2 regions of the Amycolatopsis sp. NPDC058278 genome follow, and region 1 is predicted to be linked to the other one. Evidence: riboswitches for the same ligand, from Rfam matches in the RefSeq annotation. Region 1 holds a riboswitch; the other holds the start of a gene.
The links. A riboswitch is a leader RNA that binds a small molecule or an ion and turns the genes downstream of it on or off. The one in region 1 is predicted to bind thiamine pyrophosphate.
Positions count from the first base shown of each region.

Region 1 (9,115 bases):
TGTACGTCGTTCCGGCGTTCGCGTTCGCGTCCTTCGTGAGCCGGACGAAGTACGGGTCCTTCGACAGCGGCCCGTTCGTGGTGATCGTCTGCTTGGGCAGGTCGGCCTTCATCTTGTCGGCCGCGGCGAGGTAGCGCGCGGCGTCGGAGGCCGCACCGTTGTGCGAAGCGATGTCCGCGGCGCAGACGAGCCCGGCGATCACCGAGGCGATGGTCGACGGGGACCAGCCGTCCTGCTCCTCCCACCGCTCCTGCTGGGTGTACGGCGACGCCTGCCCGTCCGGGCCCCGGTAGCCGAGGATGAAATCGGCGGCCTTGCGGACGCCGGGCCACAGGTCGTTGCGACCCAGCTGCTGGGCCAGCACGATCGGGAACGCGGTCTCGTCGAGCTGGATCGACGTCCAGTACGGGACGCCGTCCACGCGGCTGTTCTGCGGCATGTGCCCGTCGGCCTGCTGCTGCGTGCCGAACATGTAGGACACCGCGCGGTTGGCGGCGGCCGTGTCGCCGCCCGCGGCCAGCCCGGTCGCGATCTGGTAGAGGTCACGCGGCCAGACCAGGTGGTAGGTGCCCGACGGCGACCACTCCGGGTCGTTGTTCCCGAACCGCCACGGCATGCTCGGCGACGCGATGAAGGCACCGGGGTGGTGCTTGTCCTCGCTGGCGGCGAGCGTCAGCATCGACGCCTGGTAGAGGTCGCGCTCGGCACCGGTCTTCAGCGACGACGGCGGCTTGGCGACCCCGCGCAGGTACTGCTGCCAGCCGCGGTCGTAGGCGCGCGCGATGTCGCGGAAGCCGCGCCGCTGCGACGCCTGCGCGCTCTTGAGCGCGTCGCCGGCCTTCGCACCCATGCCGAGGGCGACGGTGACGTGCCGGTCGCGGACGCCGTCGGCGCTCGTCCGGCCCGTCAGCACGACGTTGCCCTTGGCCGCGGTGTCGTATTGGCCGAGCTTGAACGTCTTGGCGAGCTGGGTGTTCCCGTCGGACGCGCCCGCGTAGCCGACGCTGGTCGCGGTGAACGCGGGCTTCGCGGTGAGCGCGGCGGCGTTCGAGGCGTCCTGCGCGGTGACGGCGTCACGTGCGCGGGCGGCCGAGTCGTCGGAGCCGTCGTTGGTGAGGTCCGGGTCGGCGACCGCGTAGAGCTGGTAGGGCCGCCCGGTGAGCGACTGGAAGTCGACGTCCACCAGCACGGTCGTGGCGCCCGGGTCGGTGACGTAGGTCTTGCGGAGGCGCCAGCGGTGCTGGTCGTCGGTGACGGTCTGCTCGTAAGCCAGACTGTCGTCGTCGGTCCGCCGGACCTGCTGCGACTTCGCCGAGTAATCGGTGACGGCGAAGCTGCGGCCGTCCGTGACGACGAAGTCCATCGAGCGGATGCTGGGCGTGGACAGGTCCGGGTAGTAGACCTCGGACAGCTGCCCGCCCTGGAGGGTGAACCAGACGTTGCTGGACCGGTCGTGCGCGGTCCCGAAACCGGTTTTGTTCGCCGGTAGCCAGCTGGGATGGGCCCCGGGCGCACCGGGAGCCTCCCCTTGCGCCGCCGCGGTCGCCGGGATCAGACCGGTGACCAGCAGCCCGGCGACGGCGCCGAAGATGAGTTTGCGCATATCAACCCCACAGAAGATCGCTTCTGCACCGTTACAGAGCGACTTGGGAGTCTGCCGCCGATCCTTCACCGGCGCATGGTCCGATCCGGTGAACCACTGACCGTCACTGGTCCGCCGGCCCGGTTCACCAGCAGCGAACGGACTTCCCGCCGAACCGGGCGCAAACTTGTAGTACCTGCAACGCTGTAATCGAGGTGCGCATGGACGACGCGATGGACGCTTATTCGCGCGCGGTCAGCACGGTCGCCGAGACCGTCACCCCGCACGTCGCCGGGGTGCAGCTCGCGCGGGGCAGCGGCTCGGCCGTCGTCTTCGCCGACGACGGCCACCTGCTCACCAACGCCCACGTCGTCAGCGACCACCGGCGGGGAGCCGTCACCTTCGCCGACGGCAGCGAAGTGCCCTTCGACGTCGTCGGCGCCGATCCGCTGTCCGACCTCGCCGTGCTGCGGGCGCGGGGCGAGACACCGGCGGCCGCCGTGCTCGGCGACGCCGACCGGCTCGTCGTCGGGCAGCTCGTCGTCGCGGTCGGGAATCCGCTCGGGTTCTCCGGGACCGTCACCGCCGGGGTCGTCAGCGCGCTCGGGCGGGCGCTGCCGGTCCGGCAGGGGCGCACCACCCGCGTGATCGAGGACGTCATCCAGACCGACGCCGCCCTCAACCCCGGCAACTCCGGCGGCGCGCTCGCCGACTCCGCCGGCCGGGTCGTCGGCATCAACACCGCCGTCGCCGGGGTCGGGCTCGGGCTCGCCGTGCCGATCAACCCGACGACGCGGCGGATCATCGACACGCTCGTCGTCGAGGGCCGGGTGCGGCGCGCGTACCTCGGCGTCGTCGGCGTGCCCGCGCCACTGCCGGACGACATCGCCGAGCGCACCGGGCAGCGCGCCGGGCTGCGGGTGCGCGAAGTCGTGTCCGGCGGCCCGGCCGAGCGGGCGGGCCTGCGCTCCGGCGACCTCGTGCTGACCGTCGGACGCACCCGCGTCTCGGACGCCCAAGGCATCCAGCGGCAGCTGTTCGCGGAAGTGATCGGCACCGCACTGCCGATCACCGTGCTGCGCAACGGCGCCATGGTCGACGTCTACGCCACCCCGGCCGAACTGGTCGGGTGAGGTGACCTGACTTGAGTATCGCGCTCCGGCGTGGCATGGTCGGGGGCACAACAGCAACGCGGGAGCTCGCGCCATGGCGGGCTGAGAGGGTGACTTGCGTTTTCGCAGGCGTCACCGACCGCATGAACCTGACCGGGTAATGCCGGCGTAGGGAGTGAAAGTCGTTGACGACGCTAGAGAACAATGCTGCCGTAAAGGTGACCACCGGGCCGATCACGGGCTCGCACAAGGCCTACCAGCAGACCGAATCCGGGCTCCGCGTCCCCGTCCGGCGGATCGATCTCTCCAATGGTGAGCAGTTCGACGTTTACGACACTTCAGGCCCGTACACCGATCCGGACGTCGAGATCGACGTCCACAAAGGACTGCACCGGCTGCGCGCCGGGTGGGCCGACGGGCGTGAGCACAACACCCAGCTCGGCTGGGCCAAACAGGGCGTCATCACCCGCGAGATGGAGTACATCGCCGCGCGCGAACGGGTTTCGCCCGAATTCGTGCGCGACGAGGTCGCTCGCGGCCGCGCGGTGATCCCGGCCAACCGCAAGCACCCCGAGACCGAGCCGATGATCATCGGCAAGAACTTCCTGGTGAAGATCAACGCCAACATGGGCAACTCGGCCGTGTGGTCCTCGGTCGAGGAAGAGGTCGACAAGATGGTGTGGGCCACCCGCTGGGGCGCCGACACGATCATGGACCTGTCCACCGGCAAGCGGATCCACGAGACGCGGGAGTGGATCATCCGCAATTCGCCGGTCCCCGTCGGCACCGTGCCGATCTACCAGGCCCTCGAAAAGGTCGACGGGGAACCGGAAAAGCTGTCGTGGGAGGTGTACCGCGACACCATCATCGAGCAGTGCGAGCAGGGTGTCGACTACGTCACCGTGCACGCCGGCGTGCTGCTGCGCTACATCCCGCTGACCGCGCGGCGCGTCACCGGGATCGTCAGCCGCGGCGGGTCGATCATGGCCGCCTGGTGCCTCGCGCACCACCAAGAGTCCTTTTTGTACACGCACTTCGAGGAACTCTGCGAGATCCTCCGGCAGTACGACGTCACGTTCTCCCTGGGCGACGGCCTGCGTCCGGGCTCGATCGCCGACGCCAACGACCGCGCCCAGTTCGCCGAGCTGGAAACCCTCGGCGAGCTGACGCACATCGCGCGTTCGCACGACGTCCAGGTGATGATCGAAGGCCCCGGTCACGTGCCGATGCACAAGATCAAGGAGAACGTGGAGCTCGAGGAAAAGCTGTGCGGTGAAGCGCCGTTCTACACCCTCGGCCCGCTCGCGACGGACATCGCCCCGGCGTACGACCACATCACGTCGGCCATCGGCGCGGCGCAGATCGGCTGGTACGGCACGGCGATGCTGTGTTACGTGACGCCGAAGGAGCACCTGGGCCTGCCCAACCGCGACGACGTCAAAACGGGCGTGATCACGTACAAGATCGCCGCGCACGCCGCGGACCTGGCCAAGGGGCACAAGTACGCGCAGGAGTGGGACGACGAGCTGTCGAAGGCGCGCTTCGAGTTCCGCTGGAACGACCAGTTCAACCTGTCGCTGGACCCGGACACCGCACGCTCGTTCCACGACGAAACGCTGCCCGCCGAGCCGGCCAAGACCGCGCACTTCTGCTCGATGTGCGGCCCGAAGTTCTGCTCGATGCGGATCACGCAGGACGTCCGCAAGTACGCCGAAGAGCACGGGCTGTCCACTGTGGAGGCCATCGAGGCCGGCATGGCTTCGAAGTCGGCGGAGTTCACCGAGTCCGGCGGCCAGGTGTACCTGCCGGTGGTGCAGCCGTGACACCGAGGACCGCCCTCACCATCGCCGGATCGGACTCCGGCGGTGGTGCGGGCATCCAGGCCGACCTGCGGACCTTCTTCGCGCACGGGGTACACGGGCTCGTCGCGCTGACGGCGGTCACCGTGCAGAACTCGCTGGGCGTGCAGGGTTTCACGGAGATCCCGGCCGACGTCGTCACCGCGCAGATCAAGGCGGTGGCGTCGGACATGGGTGTCGACGCCGCGAAGACGGGCATGCTGGCGACGGCCGAGATCATCCGCTCGGTGGCGAAGACCCTGGACGAGGTCGAGGTCGGGCCGTTCGTGGTCGACCCGGTCGCGGCCTCGATGACGGGTGACCCGCTGCTGCGAGAGGACGCCCTGGAGGCGATCCGCACGGAGTTGTTCCCGCGCGCGACGCTGATCACGCCGAACCTCGACGAGGTCCGGCTGCTGACGGGCGTTTCGGTCGTGGACCCGGCTTCGCAGCGTTCGGCCGCCGAAGCCCTGCTGGAGTTCGGCTCGCAGTGGGTCCTGGTCAAGGGTGGCCACATGACGGGCACCGCGGACTGCGTGGACCTGCTCTCGGACGGCCGGGAGTTCATCTCCCTCAGCGGGCCGCGCTACGAGACGGAGAACACCCACGGCGGCGGCGACACCCTGGCGTCGGCGATCACGGCGTCGCTCGCGAAGGGCGCTTCGGTACCGGACGCCGTGGCGGCGGGGAAGAAGTTCATCGAGCGGTGCGTGGCGGAGGCCTATCCGCTGGGCGCCGGCGTGGGGCCGGTCTCGCCGTTCTGGGTGCTGAACCCGTAACTCGCGTGATCCAAGCCGGAACTCGCGTGATTGGAGCCGGAACTCGCGAGTTACGGCCTCAGTCACGCGAATCACGGCTGTACTCACGCGAATCACGGGTCAGCGGACCGGCTGGAGTTCGCGGCCGTCGTACTCCTCGCGGGCCGAACGGATGCGGGCGAAGCTCGCCTGGCTCCACGTGCTCAACGCGATCAGGTGCGCGCCCACCTCGGAGCCAATCTCCGTCAGCGCGTACTCCACCGTCGGCGGGCGGGCCGGAGGTGCTCCGCGTCACCGAGGCACCGCGCCCCGAACCCGGGCCGACGGAGATCCTGGTGCGAGTACACGCGGCCGCGGTCAACCCGGTCGACTGGAAGGTGCGGCGCGGTGGCGGGTTCCTCGGCGAGCCGCCGTTCACCGTCGGCTGGGACGTCGCCGGTGTCGTCGAGGAGGCCGGCTTCGGCGCGATCGGCGTCCAGGAGGGCGACGAAGTCCTCGGCATGCCGTGGTTCCCGCGTCCGGCCGGCGCCTACGCCGAGTACGTCGCCGCGCCCTCGCGGCACTTCGTGCGCAAGCCGGCCGGGCTGTCCTTCGCCGAGGCCGCCGCCCTGCCGCTGGCCGGGCTGACCGCGTGGCAGGGACTGGTCGACGTCGCCGACGTCCGGCCAGGCCAGCGGGTGTTCGTCGACGCCGCCGCGGGCGGGGTCGGCCACCTCGCCGTGCAGATCGCCAAGGCCCGTGGCGCGCACGTCATCGGCACGGCCAGCGCGAAGAAGCACGGCTTCCTGCGCGAGCTGGGCGTCGACGAGCCGATCGACTACCACGACACCGCGGCCACCACGTCCGATGTGGACGTCTGCTTCGGACTGGTCGGCGAGGACAGCGACCTGCGCTGGCTGCCCGCCATCAAGGAGGGTGGCCTGCTGATCGGCGTGCCCAGCGGGGTCGCCGACCGGGTCGAGGCGGCGGCCGCCGAACGCGGCGTCACCACGAAGCGGATTCTCGTCGAACCCGACCGCGGCGGGCTGACCGGCCTCGTCGAACTGATCGAAGCCGGTCAGCTGAAGGTCCGCGTCGAGCAGACCTTCCCGCTGGAGGACGCCGCCAAGGCGCACGAGCTGGACGAATCGGGCCGGGTCTCCGGCAAGCTCGTGCTGACGGTCTAACCGCGCGCGAGCACCTGCGGCAGCACCGTCGTGAGCCCGGTCCAGTCCGCGGTGACCACCGACGCGTGCTGCTTCGCCAAGTCGGCGACGCGCTGGTTGGCCTGGTCGACCGTCGGGTTGTGGCCGTCGATGGCCGGCGCGACGTTCTGCGCGTCGGTCATCACGACGTAGTAGTGGTTGGCGTCGTACCACCACGGCCCGGTCTGGGTCACCCACGCGTTCGCGTCCCCGTCGAAGACCACGAACCACGGCTTGAGGTCGGCGGTGTACTTGTCCCGCGGGTCACCGCCGGCCGCGCCGTGCACGGTCGGGAAGATGTTCGCGTCGCCGAGCTTGCCCGCGTTCTTCAGGCCGGCCAGGTAGCGCGCGTACTCGACGTCGGTCTTCAGCGTGTCGGTCGGGTTCCCCTCCTCGACCGTGCCCGGGATGATCTCGGTGATCACCCGGCCCCGCAACGCGTCCACGGACGGCCAGTTGTCCGCCTTGGCCGCGTCGTCGAGCGTCGCGTAACCACCGAGCAGCTCGGCCGGGCGGAACGCGACGCTGCCGAGGTGCGCCCGGAACGTGGCGTCCAGCTCGTCCGGGCCCAGGCCGGTGTTGTCCGAGAAGCCGGTCTTCATCTCGAGCTTGAGCGTGATCGGCGTGTGCCCGGGGTGCGCGGCCAGCCAGATCCGGATGTCGTCGAGGCAGTACTCCAGGTTCTTGTTCTTCCCGCCGGAGTACAGCTGCGACGCCGAAGTCGCGGCGACGCAGTTGTTCTGGTTCCCCAGCGGGTTCGAGTGGCTGACCTTCCATTCGTGGGTGAAGAAGTCCGGCCAGACGTCGAGCTCGATCAGCGACGACCCGGCGTCGAGGGCCCGGGCGAGGTAGTCGTAGGCCGCCGGGTCGTAGGTGTTGTGCACGCCGACGGTGGTGACGTGGGAGAGCTTGGGACTGTCCGCACTGGCGGCGGTCGCTCCGGAGAGCGTGAGAGCGGCCGTGAGGAGGACCACCGAGAAGAGCTTCATCCAGGCTCCTTCGCCCGTGAACTGGTGAGTAGCCCCCACAATGTGCCACCGTGGTTGACTGTTGATGAAGAAAGTGCGGCCGGTTGGCCTAGACCAGAAGTCGGGAAACCACCATGACCACGAGCCCTCCCTCCGCGCTCACCATCGCGGGGTCGGACTCCGGCGGCGCCGCCGGGCTGCAAGCGGACCTGCGCACGTTCCTGACCTGTGGCGTGCACGGCCTGGTCGCGGTCACCGCCGTCACCGTGCAGAACACCCTGGGCGTGCACGACCGCGCCGACCTGCCGCCGCACATCGTGGCCGGGCAGATCGAGGCCGTGGCGGCGGACATGGGCGTGGGGGCGGCCAAGACCGGCATGCTGGCCTCGGCGGAGATCATCCACGCCGTCGCGGCGGCGTGCAACAACGCCGAAATCGGGCGCGACGCGAAGATCCCGTTCGTCGTGGACCCGGTCGCGGCGTCGATGCACGGCCACCCGCTGTTCGACGAAGCCGGGCTGGTGGCGCTGCGCGACGAGCTGCTGCCGCGCGCGACGGTGCTGACCCCGAACCTCGACGAGGTCCGGCTGCTCACCGGAATGGCTGTGAAGGACCGCGAGGGCATGCACACCGCGGCCGTCGTGCTGCACCGGATGGGCCCCCGGTACGTCCTGGTCAAGAGCGGGCACCTGCAGGCCGACCCGGAATGCGTGGACCTGCTGTTCGACGGCTCGACGTTCGTGGAGCTGCCGGGGCAGCGGTACCCGACCCCGCACACGCACGGCGCGGGCGACACAATGGCGTCGGCGCTCACCGCGGGCCTGGCCAAGGGGATGTCCGTGGTCGAGGCCGCGCGCTACGGCAAGTGGTTCGTCTCGCACGCGGTCGAGCACGCCTACCCGATGGGCGCCAAGGTCGGCCCGGTTTCGGCCTTCTGGCGGCTGGCGCCCGAGGAGCGCTGAAGGTTCAGCCGATCGACTGGTGCCCGAGCGCGCGCAGGACGTCGGCCAGCCAGACCAGCCCGTACCCGACCACCCGAAAGTTCTACGCCTACCGCGGCAGCTTCTTCCGCGACAACTGGAACGTCTTCGACCTGCTGGTGGTCGGCATCGCGGTGATCCCGGCGACCGGGCCGTTCGCGGTGCTGCGGTCGTTGCGCGTGTTGCGCGTCCTGCGGCTGATCTCCGTCGTGCCGTCGATGCGGAAGGTCGTCTCCGGCCTGCTCGCCGCGATCCCCGGGATGGCGTCGATCGCGGCACTGCTCGCGCTGATCATCTTCGTGGCGGGGGTGATGGCGACGAAGCTGTTCGGCACCATCGACCCCGGTGACTTCGGCGACCTCGGCACGTCCCTGTTCACCCTGTTCCAGGTGATGACCGGCGAGGCGTGGCCGGACATCGCGAAGACCATCATGGAACAGGCGCCGATGGCCTGGGTCTTCTTCGTCGTCTACATCCTGGTGTCCAGCTTCGCGGTGCTGAACCTCTTCATCGCCGTCGTGGTCAGCGGCATGGAAGACGAGCTGCGCCAGGACATCCGCGAGGAAGAGGCGAAGCAGGCCGAAACGCAGGCCGCGGCCAACCAGGAGATCCTCGACGAGCTCCGCGCCCTGCGCGCGGAACTGGCTGAGCTGCGGCAGAAAGCCGCTTAGTGGTCCGCGATCAGCGCTTCTT
Region 1 covers NZ_JBHVXZ010000014.1:606-9,720, forward strand. The annotation lists gene ACFVYA_RS09525 (glycoside hydrolase family 15 protein) at 1-1,603, opposite strand, end outside; gene ACFVYA_RS09530 (S1C family serine protease) at 1,804-2,715, shown strand; TPP riboswitch at 2,764-2,886, shown strand; gene thiC (phosphomethylpyrimidine synthase ThiC) at 2,880-4,517, shown strand; gene thiD (bifunctional hydroxymethylpyrimidine kinase/phosphomethylpyrimidine kinase) at 4,514-5,311, shown strand; gene ACFVYA_RS09545 (NADP-dependent oxidoreductase) at 5,572-6,456, shown strand; gene ACFVYA_RS09550 (phosphatidylinositol-specific phospholipase C domain-containing protein) at 6,453-7,463, opposite strand; gene thiD (bifunctional hydroxymethylpyrimidine kinase/phosphomethylpyrimidine kinase) at 7,577-8,404, shown strand; gene ACFVYA_RS09560 (ion transporter) at 8,308-9,093, shown strand; gene ACFVYA_RS09565 (hypothetical protein) at 9,104-9,115, opposite strand, start outside.

Region 2 (9,115 bases), on a different contig from region 1:
GCGAGGAAGCTCGTCGCGCCGAATTCGCCCAGGGCCACGACGAAGCCGAAGCCCGCCGCCGCGACCAGCGGCCGCAGCGTCAGCGGCAGGTCGATCTCCCGCCACACCCGCAGCGGGCTCGCCCCGAGCGTCGAGGCGGCCTGCCGCAGCCGGACGTCGACCGAGCGCAGCACCGGCAGCACCATCCGCACGATCAGCGGGATGATCACCAGCGCCTGGGCCAGCGGCACCAGGTAGGGCGACGTCCGCAGGTCGCCGGGCAGCGCGTCGAGCGTCACCAGGTAGCCGAACCCGACGGTCACCGCGGACACCCCGAGCGGCAGCATCAGGACGGCGTCCATCGTCTCGCCCAGGCCGCGCGCGGCCCGTGCCGGCGAGCGCCGCAGCGCCACCAGCACGACGGACGCGAGCACACCGACGACCATCGCGAGCAGCGTCGCGTCGATGGCCACCTTCAGCGAGTTCAGCGCGGCGTCCCAGCCGGACACCTGGAGCGCGCCCTTCTCGCCGGTGCTCGTCAGTGCCCGGTACCCCGCGAGGCTCCAGCCGTCCTCAGTGGACACCGATTCGGCGAGGAGCGCGACGATCGGCGTCACCAGCGACGCGAGCACGACCCCCGCGGCGCCGACGACCCACCACTCGCCGCCCCTCGGCGGCCGTGCGCCGCCGGAACCGATCCGGGCGCCTTCCTTGCGCCGGCGCGCCAGCCCGCCGAGCACCAGCGCGGCGACCACGGCCGCGAACTGGATCAGCGAAAGCGCGGCCGCGCCGGAGAGGTCCAGGAGGTCGACCGTCCGCAGGTAGATCTCGGTTTCCAGGGTCCGGTAGCGGGCTCCGCCGAGGATCAGGACGACCCCGAAGCTGGTGGCGCAGAACAGGAACACGACGGCCGCGGCGGACGCGATCGCGGGCGCCAGCGCGGGCAGCGTCACCGATCGGAAGGCCCGCCACGGCGACGCACCCAGCGCGCGGGCGGCGTCGGTCGTCCGCGAATCCAGCCGCGCCCACAGCCCGGCGACGGTCCGCGCGACGACGGCGACGTTGAAGAAGGCGTTGGCCAGCACGATCGGCAGCACGCCGCCGTCCGGCCACAGCGCCCGGAACGCCAGCCCGACGACCACGGTCGGCAGCACGAACGGCACCAGCACCAGCGTCCGCGCCAGGCCCACGCCGGGCAGCCGCACCCGCGCCAGCAGGAACGCCACCGGCAGCCCGGCCAGCACGGCGACCACCGTCGACGCGGCCGCGCTCGCGACGGTGAACCCGGCCAGCTGCCAGGTCCGCGCGTCGCCGAGCACGACGTCGAGGCCACCCGCGGCGAACCCGCGGCCGATGATCGCCAGCACCGGCCAGGCGAAGAACACCACAAGGAACCCGATCGGGGCCAGCCCGAGCAGCGCCAGCCCGAGCCCGCGGGCGGTCCGCGGCGGAGCCGTTGCGCGCCGGAGGCTCCGGGGCGGCGTCCCGGGTGTCACTGCACGAGCGTGCGCCATTCGCCGATCCACTTCTCGCGTCCGGCCTGCACCTGGTCCGCGGGCAGCGTCTGCGGCTTCTGCGGCAGCGGCGCGACCTGGGCCCAGCCGGCGGGCAGGTCGACGCCCTGGCGCGCCGGGTAGACGTACATGTTGGCCGCGACCGTGGCCTGGAACTGCTGCGAGAGCAGGAAGTCGACGACCTTGCGGGCGTTCTCGACCTGCTTGCCGTTCGCCAGCACGCCGGCGTACTCGACCTGCCGGTAGCAGGTGTCGAGCAGCGCCTTGGTGCGCGGCTTCCCGTCGTCGCCGACTTCGGCGGCCGGCGACGACGCGTACGAGACGACGATCGGCCGCGGCCCCTTGCCGGACGAGCCGGAGAACTGCTTGGTGTAGGCCTCTTCCCAGCCGCTGACCACCTTGACGCCGTTGGCCTTCAGCTTCGTCCAGTAGTCCTTCCAGCCGGCCTCGCCGTACTTCGCGATGGTGCCGAGGAGGAACGCCAGGCCGGGCGAAGCCGTCGCCGGGTCCTCGGCGACCAGCAGGTCCTTGTACTTCGGGTCGGCCAGGTCGTCGTAGCTCGACGGCGCCGGGATCCCCTTGCCGGCGAAGTAGTTCGTGTCGACGTTGACGCAGACGTCGCCGACGTCGACCGCGGACAGCCGGTGCTCGGGGTCGACGGCGTAGCGCTGCGGCCCGCGGTCGGCTTCCGGGCTGGTGTAGGGCTCGAAGACGCCCTCGGCCAGCGCCCGCGAGGCGAAGGTGGAGTCGACGCCGTACGCGACGTCGCCGATCGGGTTGGCCTTCGTCAGCACGAGCTTGTTGGTCAGCGATCCGGCGTCGCCCTGCTTGAGCACGGAGACCTTGATGCCCGACTGCTTCTGGAAGGCGTCGAGCACCTCCTGCGGCGCGAGGAACGAATCGTGCGTCACGAGGGTGACGGTGGGCGTCTGCTGCGTGCCACCGTCACCGTCCGACAGCGAGCACGCCGCGGCGACGGCGCTGACGGCGGCAATGGCCGTCGCGGCGCGAACAGCCCTGCGTTTCATCTACCCTCCTGCACTTCGCCGGACGCGGGAGGGAAGCCCTCCCGTCGCCGGCATGATCCGGTCAGGTGCGAACGGTCGCGGGTGACCCCGCCTCTCAGCCCGGCTCACCGGACTCCCGTGGCAACCGTGCAGCGTAGTCCAGGACGGACGACCATGGAGACATGACGGAAATCTTGAGCGACTCCGAGGCCGACGGACAATTGGCCGCGGACTGGACGCGGTCCGGCGCGGTGATCTCCCGCGAGGTGGAGCTGGCGAGCTTCCCCCAGGCGATCGAGGTGGTGAACCGGGTGGCGGAACTCGCCGAGGCCGCCGACCACCACCCGGACATCGACATCCGCTGGCGCACGCTGACCTTCCGGCTCAGCACGCACTCGGCGGGCGGCTTGACGGCGAAGGACTTCGACCTCGCCGCGCAGATCGACGAGGTGCTGGCCGCAGTGTGATCTCGGCTACGCTGAGTGCACCTTCGCCCGGGTTCGGCGTCTCTCGGTTACCGCAACCTTCGGGAGGGAGACACAGATGACTCAGGCAATCGTGGTCGGCACGGCGGCGTTCGCGGCAATGGTGGCGGCAGCCGGCGGGGTGCTCTGGTTCACCGCCCGCAACCGCCGTCACCTGGACGGCTGAGAGTTCGATCACAGCTGTTAACGGGCGGCATGATCAGCGCGCTGTTCCTGCGGAAGCATCGGTTCGGCCCATAGGGAACGCCATGAACAGCACCGCCGCCCTCACCCCCGCCCAGCGCGCCTGGATCAACGCCCTCGCCCCCGCGGTGGTGCTGATCGTGATCGCGGTGCTGGGCCTGCTCGGCTAGTTCGCCAGGGCCTGCCGGATCTTCCGGATCCGGCGGGCTACCAGGTGATCTGCCCGGGCGGCGGGAACGCGGCCGGTGGCTCGTCACCGACGGACCAGTACTCCAGGCAGGACAGGCGCCCCTCCTCGGCGAACACGATGAGGCCGCCGTCCGGGACGTCGGCCTCCACCGCCACCGATTCCTTCTTCGGCCAGCGTGGGGTCACATCGTCCACGGCGAGGTCGATCGTGGGACAGCCGCAGCCGCAGCGGCCGACCACCCGGGCCGTGGTGGCCTGCGCGCGCAGTTCCGCGGCACCGGGGAAGTCCGCCGCGAGCAGCGTGTCCAGTGTCGTCCGCTCGTTCGGCGTGAGCGGGCGGGGCTCGGTCCGCGCCATCAGTAGCGGGACATGTTCGGGATCGTCTTTTCGGCGACCCCGATGAGGTCTTCGACCTTCGCCACATCGGCCGTCACGTCCTCGGCGGTCACCGAAGGCGCCTCGGAAGAACGGTAGGCGACTTCGTTGCGCCGGACCCGCATCCGGTTGAAGGGACGCAGAAGCGGCCCCAGCGGCGGATCGAGCTGCGCGAGAACCGCTTCGTAGACGGCGATGTGGCCCCCGCGGCTCGTTGCACGCAGGCCTTGGTTCTGCAGGACGGCCGCCAGCGACCGGCGGGCGCCGTCGTACGCCAGCGTGTAGGCGCCCTCCGGGTCCGAGGCCAGCAGCTGGCGTGCCGAAGCGACGTGCGTGCGGGCCCTGGCGAGCTCCGCTTCCGCGGCCTCCCGCGAAGCCGGGACGTGTTCGAGGGAACCGCGCGCGATGAGCGCGTCGATCGTGGCGCGGCCCTGGTTCCACCGGGTCATCGGGAAGTCTCCTGATCGAGGGGCAGCGGGACCAGCGGACGCTCACGCACGCTGGTGAGGAACGGATCCGTGCTGTCCGCCGTCCACGACGCCGGCGAGATCCGGTGGACGTTGACCTCGCGGCCCAGCCGCCGCGACACGCCCTCGGCCAGGTCGAAGAGCGCGTCCGGGTCGGGCGAGCCGACGACGAGCACGTCGACGTCCCCGGGCGGCGGCCCCGGTTCGCCGCTGTAGCGCGCGGCCCAGGAGCCGTAGATGTAGGCCTCGCGCACGCCCGCCAGACCGGACAAGGCCTCGGCGAGCAGTGGCAGCGGCCCGAAGGTGACCGCGATGACCTCGCTCAGCGGCCGGTAGAGCGGGGTGTCCGTGCGGGCTTTGACGAGCCGGCTCCGACCGACCCGCCGGTCTTCCAGGATGCCGCCGCCGACGAGCCGTTCGACCTCCCGCAGCACGGCCGTCGGCGTGACACCACACGCCTCGGCGAGCTCGGTGATGCTGTACTCGCGCTCCGGGTGCAGCAGCACCAGCGCCAGCAGCTCACCCTGCATGCGCGACCGCAGCAGCGGCAGCAAGCTCGACGAAGCTTTCATTGGACGCAGTATATCCTGCGTCCAATGAAAACGACATTCAGTAGTTCTTGCTCACGCAGCGTGCATCAGACGTTGAAGCGGAACTCCACCACGTCGCCGTCGGCCATGACGTAGTCCTTGCCCTCCATGCGGACCTTGCCCGCCGCGCGGGCCGCCGCCATCGAACCCGCCGCCATCAGGTCGTCGTAGGAGACGATCTCCGCCTTGATGAAGCCGCGCTCGAAGTCCGTGTGGATCACGCCCGCCGCCTGCGGGGCCGTCGCACCCTGCGGAATCGTCCACGCGCGGGACTCCTTCGGGCCCGCCGTCAGGTACGTCTGCAGGCCGAGGGTGTGGAAACCGGCGCGGGCCAGGGAGTACAGCCCCGGCTCCGGCTGGCCGACCGACTCGAGCAGCTCGCGCACCGACTCCTCGTCGTCCAGCTCCAGCAGCTCCGCCTCGACCTTCGCGTCGAGGAACACCGCGTCCGCCGGGGCGACCAGCTTGGTCAGCTCCTCGCGGCGAGCTTCGTCGGTGAGCACCGCCTCGTCGGCGTTGAATACGTACAGGAACGGCTTCGTCGTCAGGAGGCTGTGCTCGCGAAGCAATTCGAGGTCGACGTCCTTCTGAGCCGAGAAGAGCGTGCGTCCGCTGTCGAGGATCTCCTTCGCCTTCTGCGCGGCCTCGAGCGCGGGCTTGGCTTCCTTCTTGGTCCGCGCTTCCTTCTCCAACCGCCAGACGGCCTTCTCGAGGGTCTGCAGGTCGGCCAGGATGAGCTCGGTGTTGATCGTCTCGATGTCGCTCAGCGGATCGATCCGGCCGTCGACGTGGATCACGTCCGGGTCGTCGAACACGCGGATGACCTGGCAGATCGCGTTGGCCTCACGGATGTTCGCCAGGAACTTGTTGCCCAGCCCAGCACCCTCGGACGCGCCCTTCACGATGCCCGCGATGTCCACAAAGGACACCACGGCGGGGACGGTCTTCTCCGACTTGTGCAGCTCGGCCAGCTTGTCCAGCCGGGGGTCCGGCAGCGGCACGACACCGACGTTCGGCTCGATCGTCGCGAACGGGTAGTTCGCGGCGAGCACGTTGTTCCGGGTCAGCGCGTTGAACAGGGTGGACTTGCCGACGTTGGGCAGGCCGACGATACCGAGGGTGAGGCTCACGACCCCGCAGTCTACGTGGCTGCCCCGGTCGCGGCCCACGCACCCAACGCCGTGGCGGATTTCCGCCAGCGACGGCGCTGACCTGCTGGCATGCTCGGATCAATGGTCACCGAAACGCTCTCACTCTGGCGGGACGCCGAGCGCTGCTACCGCGTGGTCACGGCCCGCGACCCGCGCTTCGACGGCCAGTTCATCATGGCGGTCCGCACGACCGGGATCTACTGCCGCCCGTCGTGCCCGGCCTCGACGCCGAAGGCGCAGAACGTCCGCTTCTTCCCGACGTCGGCAGCCGCGCAGGCCAACGGCTTCCGCGCCTGCCGCCGTTGCCTGCCCGACGCCGTGCCCGGCTCACCGGACTGGAACGTGCGCGCCGACCTGGCCGCGCGGGCGATGCGCCTGATCTCCGACGGGACCGTCGAGCGCGAAGGCGTCCCGGGTCTCGCCCGGCGGCTCGGGTACTCGGAACGCCAGCTGGGCCGGGTGCTCACCGCCGAGCTGGGCGCGGGCCCGCTGGCCCTGGCCCGCGCGCACCGCGCGCACTCGGCGCGGCTGCTCATCGAGATGTCCGGGCTGCCGCTGACGGACGTCGCCTTCGCGGCGGGCTTCTCCAGCGTGCGGCAGTTCAACGAGACGATCCGCGAAGTGTTCGCCACGACGCCTTCGCAGCTTCGTGCCTTCGCGACTGCACGACGTGGCCGGCAGAGCGATGTGACCGGAACTCGGCTCAGCCTGCGGCTGCCGTTCCGGCCGCCCTTCGACGCTTCAGGGTTGCTTCGCTTCTTCGCCGCCCACGCGGTGCCGGGCATTGAAGAAGTCACTGCGGAGGCCTACGCGCGGACCCTGCGGCTCGCCCACGGCACCGGCGTCGTGCGACTGACGCCTTCGCCCGACCACGTGCGCTGCGAGCTGGTGCTCACCGACCTGCGCGATCTCGGCAGTGCGGTCAGCCGGGTGCGCCGGCTGCTCGACCTCGACGCCGACCCCGCGGCGGTCACCCGCGTCCTCGGCGCCGATCCGGCGCTGGCCCCGGTGGTCGCGGCCGTGCCGGGGATCCGGGTGCCGGGCGCGGTGGACGGCGAGGAACTGCTGCTCCGGGCCCTGCTCGAAGGGGTACCGCCCGGCGAAGAAGTGCCGGGCGAGTGGGGCGTGAAGCGGCTCTTCCCGACGGCGGCCCAGGTCGCGGCGGCCGGGCTCGGCGAAACCGTCACCGGCGTGGCCGCCGCCCTGGCCGAGGGGCGCTTGGCGGTCCACGTCGGCCGGGAGGCGGCCGAACTGCGCGCGGAGCTGCTGGCGTGCCCGGGCGTCGACCCGTCGACGGCGGACTACGTGCTGATGCGCGTCCTCGGCGCCCCGGACGTCCTGCTCGCCGGCGAGACCGAGGTCCGGCGCGGCGCCGAGGCCCTGGGCATCGCGCCGGCCTCACTCGGCGAGCGGGCCCGTGCGTGGACGCCGTGGTGTTCCTACGCCGGGATGTACCTCCGGAACGCGGCGGCCTAGCCCTGCCTAGCCCTGTTCGCCCTGCCACAGCAGGGCCTGGGCGACGATGACCTGGTTCCCGTCGAACGTCGCCGCCGGCGAGCCGTGCAGGCGGTAGCCGAGTTCGAGCGCCTCGCTGACCCGGTGGCAGAACTTCGCGTCGTCCGGGCCGGTGAGCAGGCGGTAGCGGGGCAGGCCGTTCGGCGGCTGGTCCGTCATGGCTTCATCTTGTCCGAGCGATCAGCCCGCGCGCACCTCCAATGTCGAGCCCGTGCGGGACTTCCGGACCCGCAGCCGGGTCGGGATGCGCTGCCGCAGCTCCTCGACGTGGGACACCAGCCCGACCACCCGGCCGCCGGCGCGGAGCTCGTCGAGGATGTTCATCACGACGTCGAGGGTTTCGGCGTCCAGCGTGCCGAACCCTTCGTCGACGAACAGCGTGTCCAGCAGCGCGCCGCCCGCCTCCCCCGCGACGACGTCCGCCAGCCCCAGCGCGAGGGCCAGTGACGCGAGGAACGATTCGCCACCGGACAGGGTCTTCGCCGGGCGGATGGTGCCCGAGTAGTCGTCCAGCACATCGATGCCGAGCCCGCCGCGGGTGCCGCGCGCCCCGGCCGCGTCCGAGTGCACGAACGAGTACCGGCCCTGGCTCATCGTGCGCAGCCGGTGCGTGGCGGCGACGGCGACTTCTTCGAGCCGGGCCGCCAGCACGTACGACCGCAGCGACATCTTGCGGCTGTTCTGCCCGCGCCCGTTGACGACCTCCGCCAGGGCCCGCAGCTCGGCGTACTCCGCTTCGGCCGGCGCGAGCCCGGCCAGCGCCGCGCGCAGCAGACCGGCCAGCCGGATCAGCTCCTCGTGCTGCGCGGTGGCCGCCCGAAGCGCCGCGTACGCGGAGTCCGCGCGCGCCCGGGCCAGCTGGGCCGCGTCGGCCGCTCGCCCGACGTCCACGACGTCGTCCGGCGAGATCCCGAACAGGTCCGGCTCGGCCAGCAGCGCCCGCGCGCCCGCGGCGGCCGCCTCGGCCTCGGCGATGCCCTGCTCCAGCTTCTCGATCTGCTCGTCCGGCAGCATCGCGGCGCGTGCCTTCTTCAGCGAGGTGAACCCCTTCGCCGCGACCGCCGCGTCGACCAGCGCCCGCTGCTGGGTGACGCGTTCCCGGGCGCCGACGACCGCCGTGCGCGCCTCGGCGACCGCCTCCAGGGCCTCGGCCAGGCCGAGGAGGTGCATCCGCCGCGCGCCGACGTCCGCGAATTCGCCCCGGCCGGCGACCAGGCGGCGCTCCCGCTCGGCCAGCCGCTCCTCCAAGGCGCGGACGTCGGTCGTGGCTTCGGTCGCCGCCTGTTCGGCCCGGCGAAGGCGCTCGGTGCGCGCTTCCAGGTCCCGCTCCAACAGGACGACCTGGTGCCCCAGCTTGGCCTTGGCGGACGCCTGCCTGGTCAGCGCGGCGACGGTTGCGCGGGCGGCCACCAGCTCGGCGGTGATCGCCCCGGCCGTGCGCCCGGCCAGCCGTTCGATCAGCCCGGCCAGCCGCGCCTTCGCCTCTTCCAGCGCGACGACCACCCGCTGCCGCACCGCGTCCGCCGCCTGCTCGGCTTCCTCGGCCGCGCGTTCCTCCGCCGGGTCGACCAGCTCGACGTCCCGGTTCGCCTTCGCCGGGTGCTCGGCCGAGCCGCACACCGGGCACGGCGCGCCGTCCGGCAACGCGGCGGCCAGCTCG
Region 2 covers NZ_JBHVXZ010000033.1:28,343-37,457, reverse strand. The annotation lists gene ACFVYA_RS19175 (ABC transporter permease) at 1-1,388, opposite strand, end outside; gene ACFVYA_RS19170 (thiamine ABC transporter substrate binding subunit) at 1,472-2,521, opposite strand; TPP riboswitch at 2,543-2,650, opposite strand; gene ACFVYA_RS19165 (4a-hydroxytetrahydrobiopterin dehydratase) at 2,683-2,967, shown strand; gene ACFVYA_RS19160 (hypothetical protein) at 3,376-3,714, opposite strand; gene ACFVYA_RS19155 (hypothetical protein) at 3,714-4,181, opposite strand; gene ACFVYA_RS19150 (ArsR family transcriptional regulator) at 4,178-4,771, opposite strand; gene ychF (redox-regulated ATPase YchF) at 4,837-5,919, opposite strand; gene ACFVYA_RS19140 (DNA-3-methyladenine glycosylase 2 family protein) at 6,022-7,416, shown strand; gene ACFVYA_RS19135 (DUF1737 domain-containing protein) at 7,423-7,614, opposite strand; gene ACFVYA_RS19130 (AAA family ATPase) at 7,636-9,115, opposite strand, start outside.
Region 2: linked by a shared signal. The riboswitch ahead of ACFVYA_RS19170 (thiamine ABC transporter substrate binding subunit) and the one ahead of thiC (phosphomethylpyrimidine synthase ThiC) in region 1 are both predicted to bind thiamine pyrophosphate.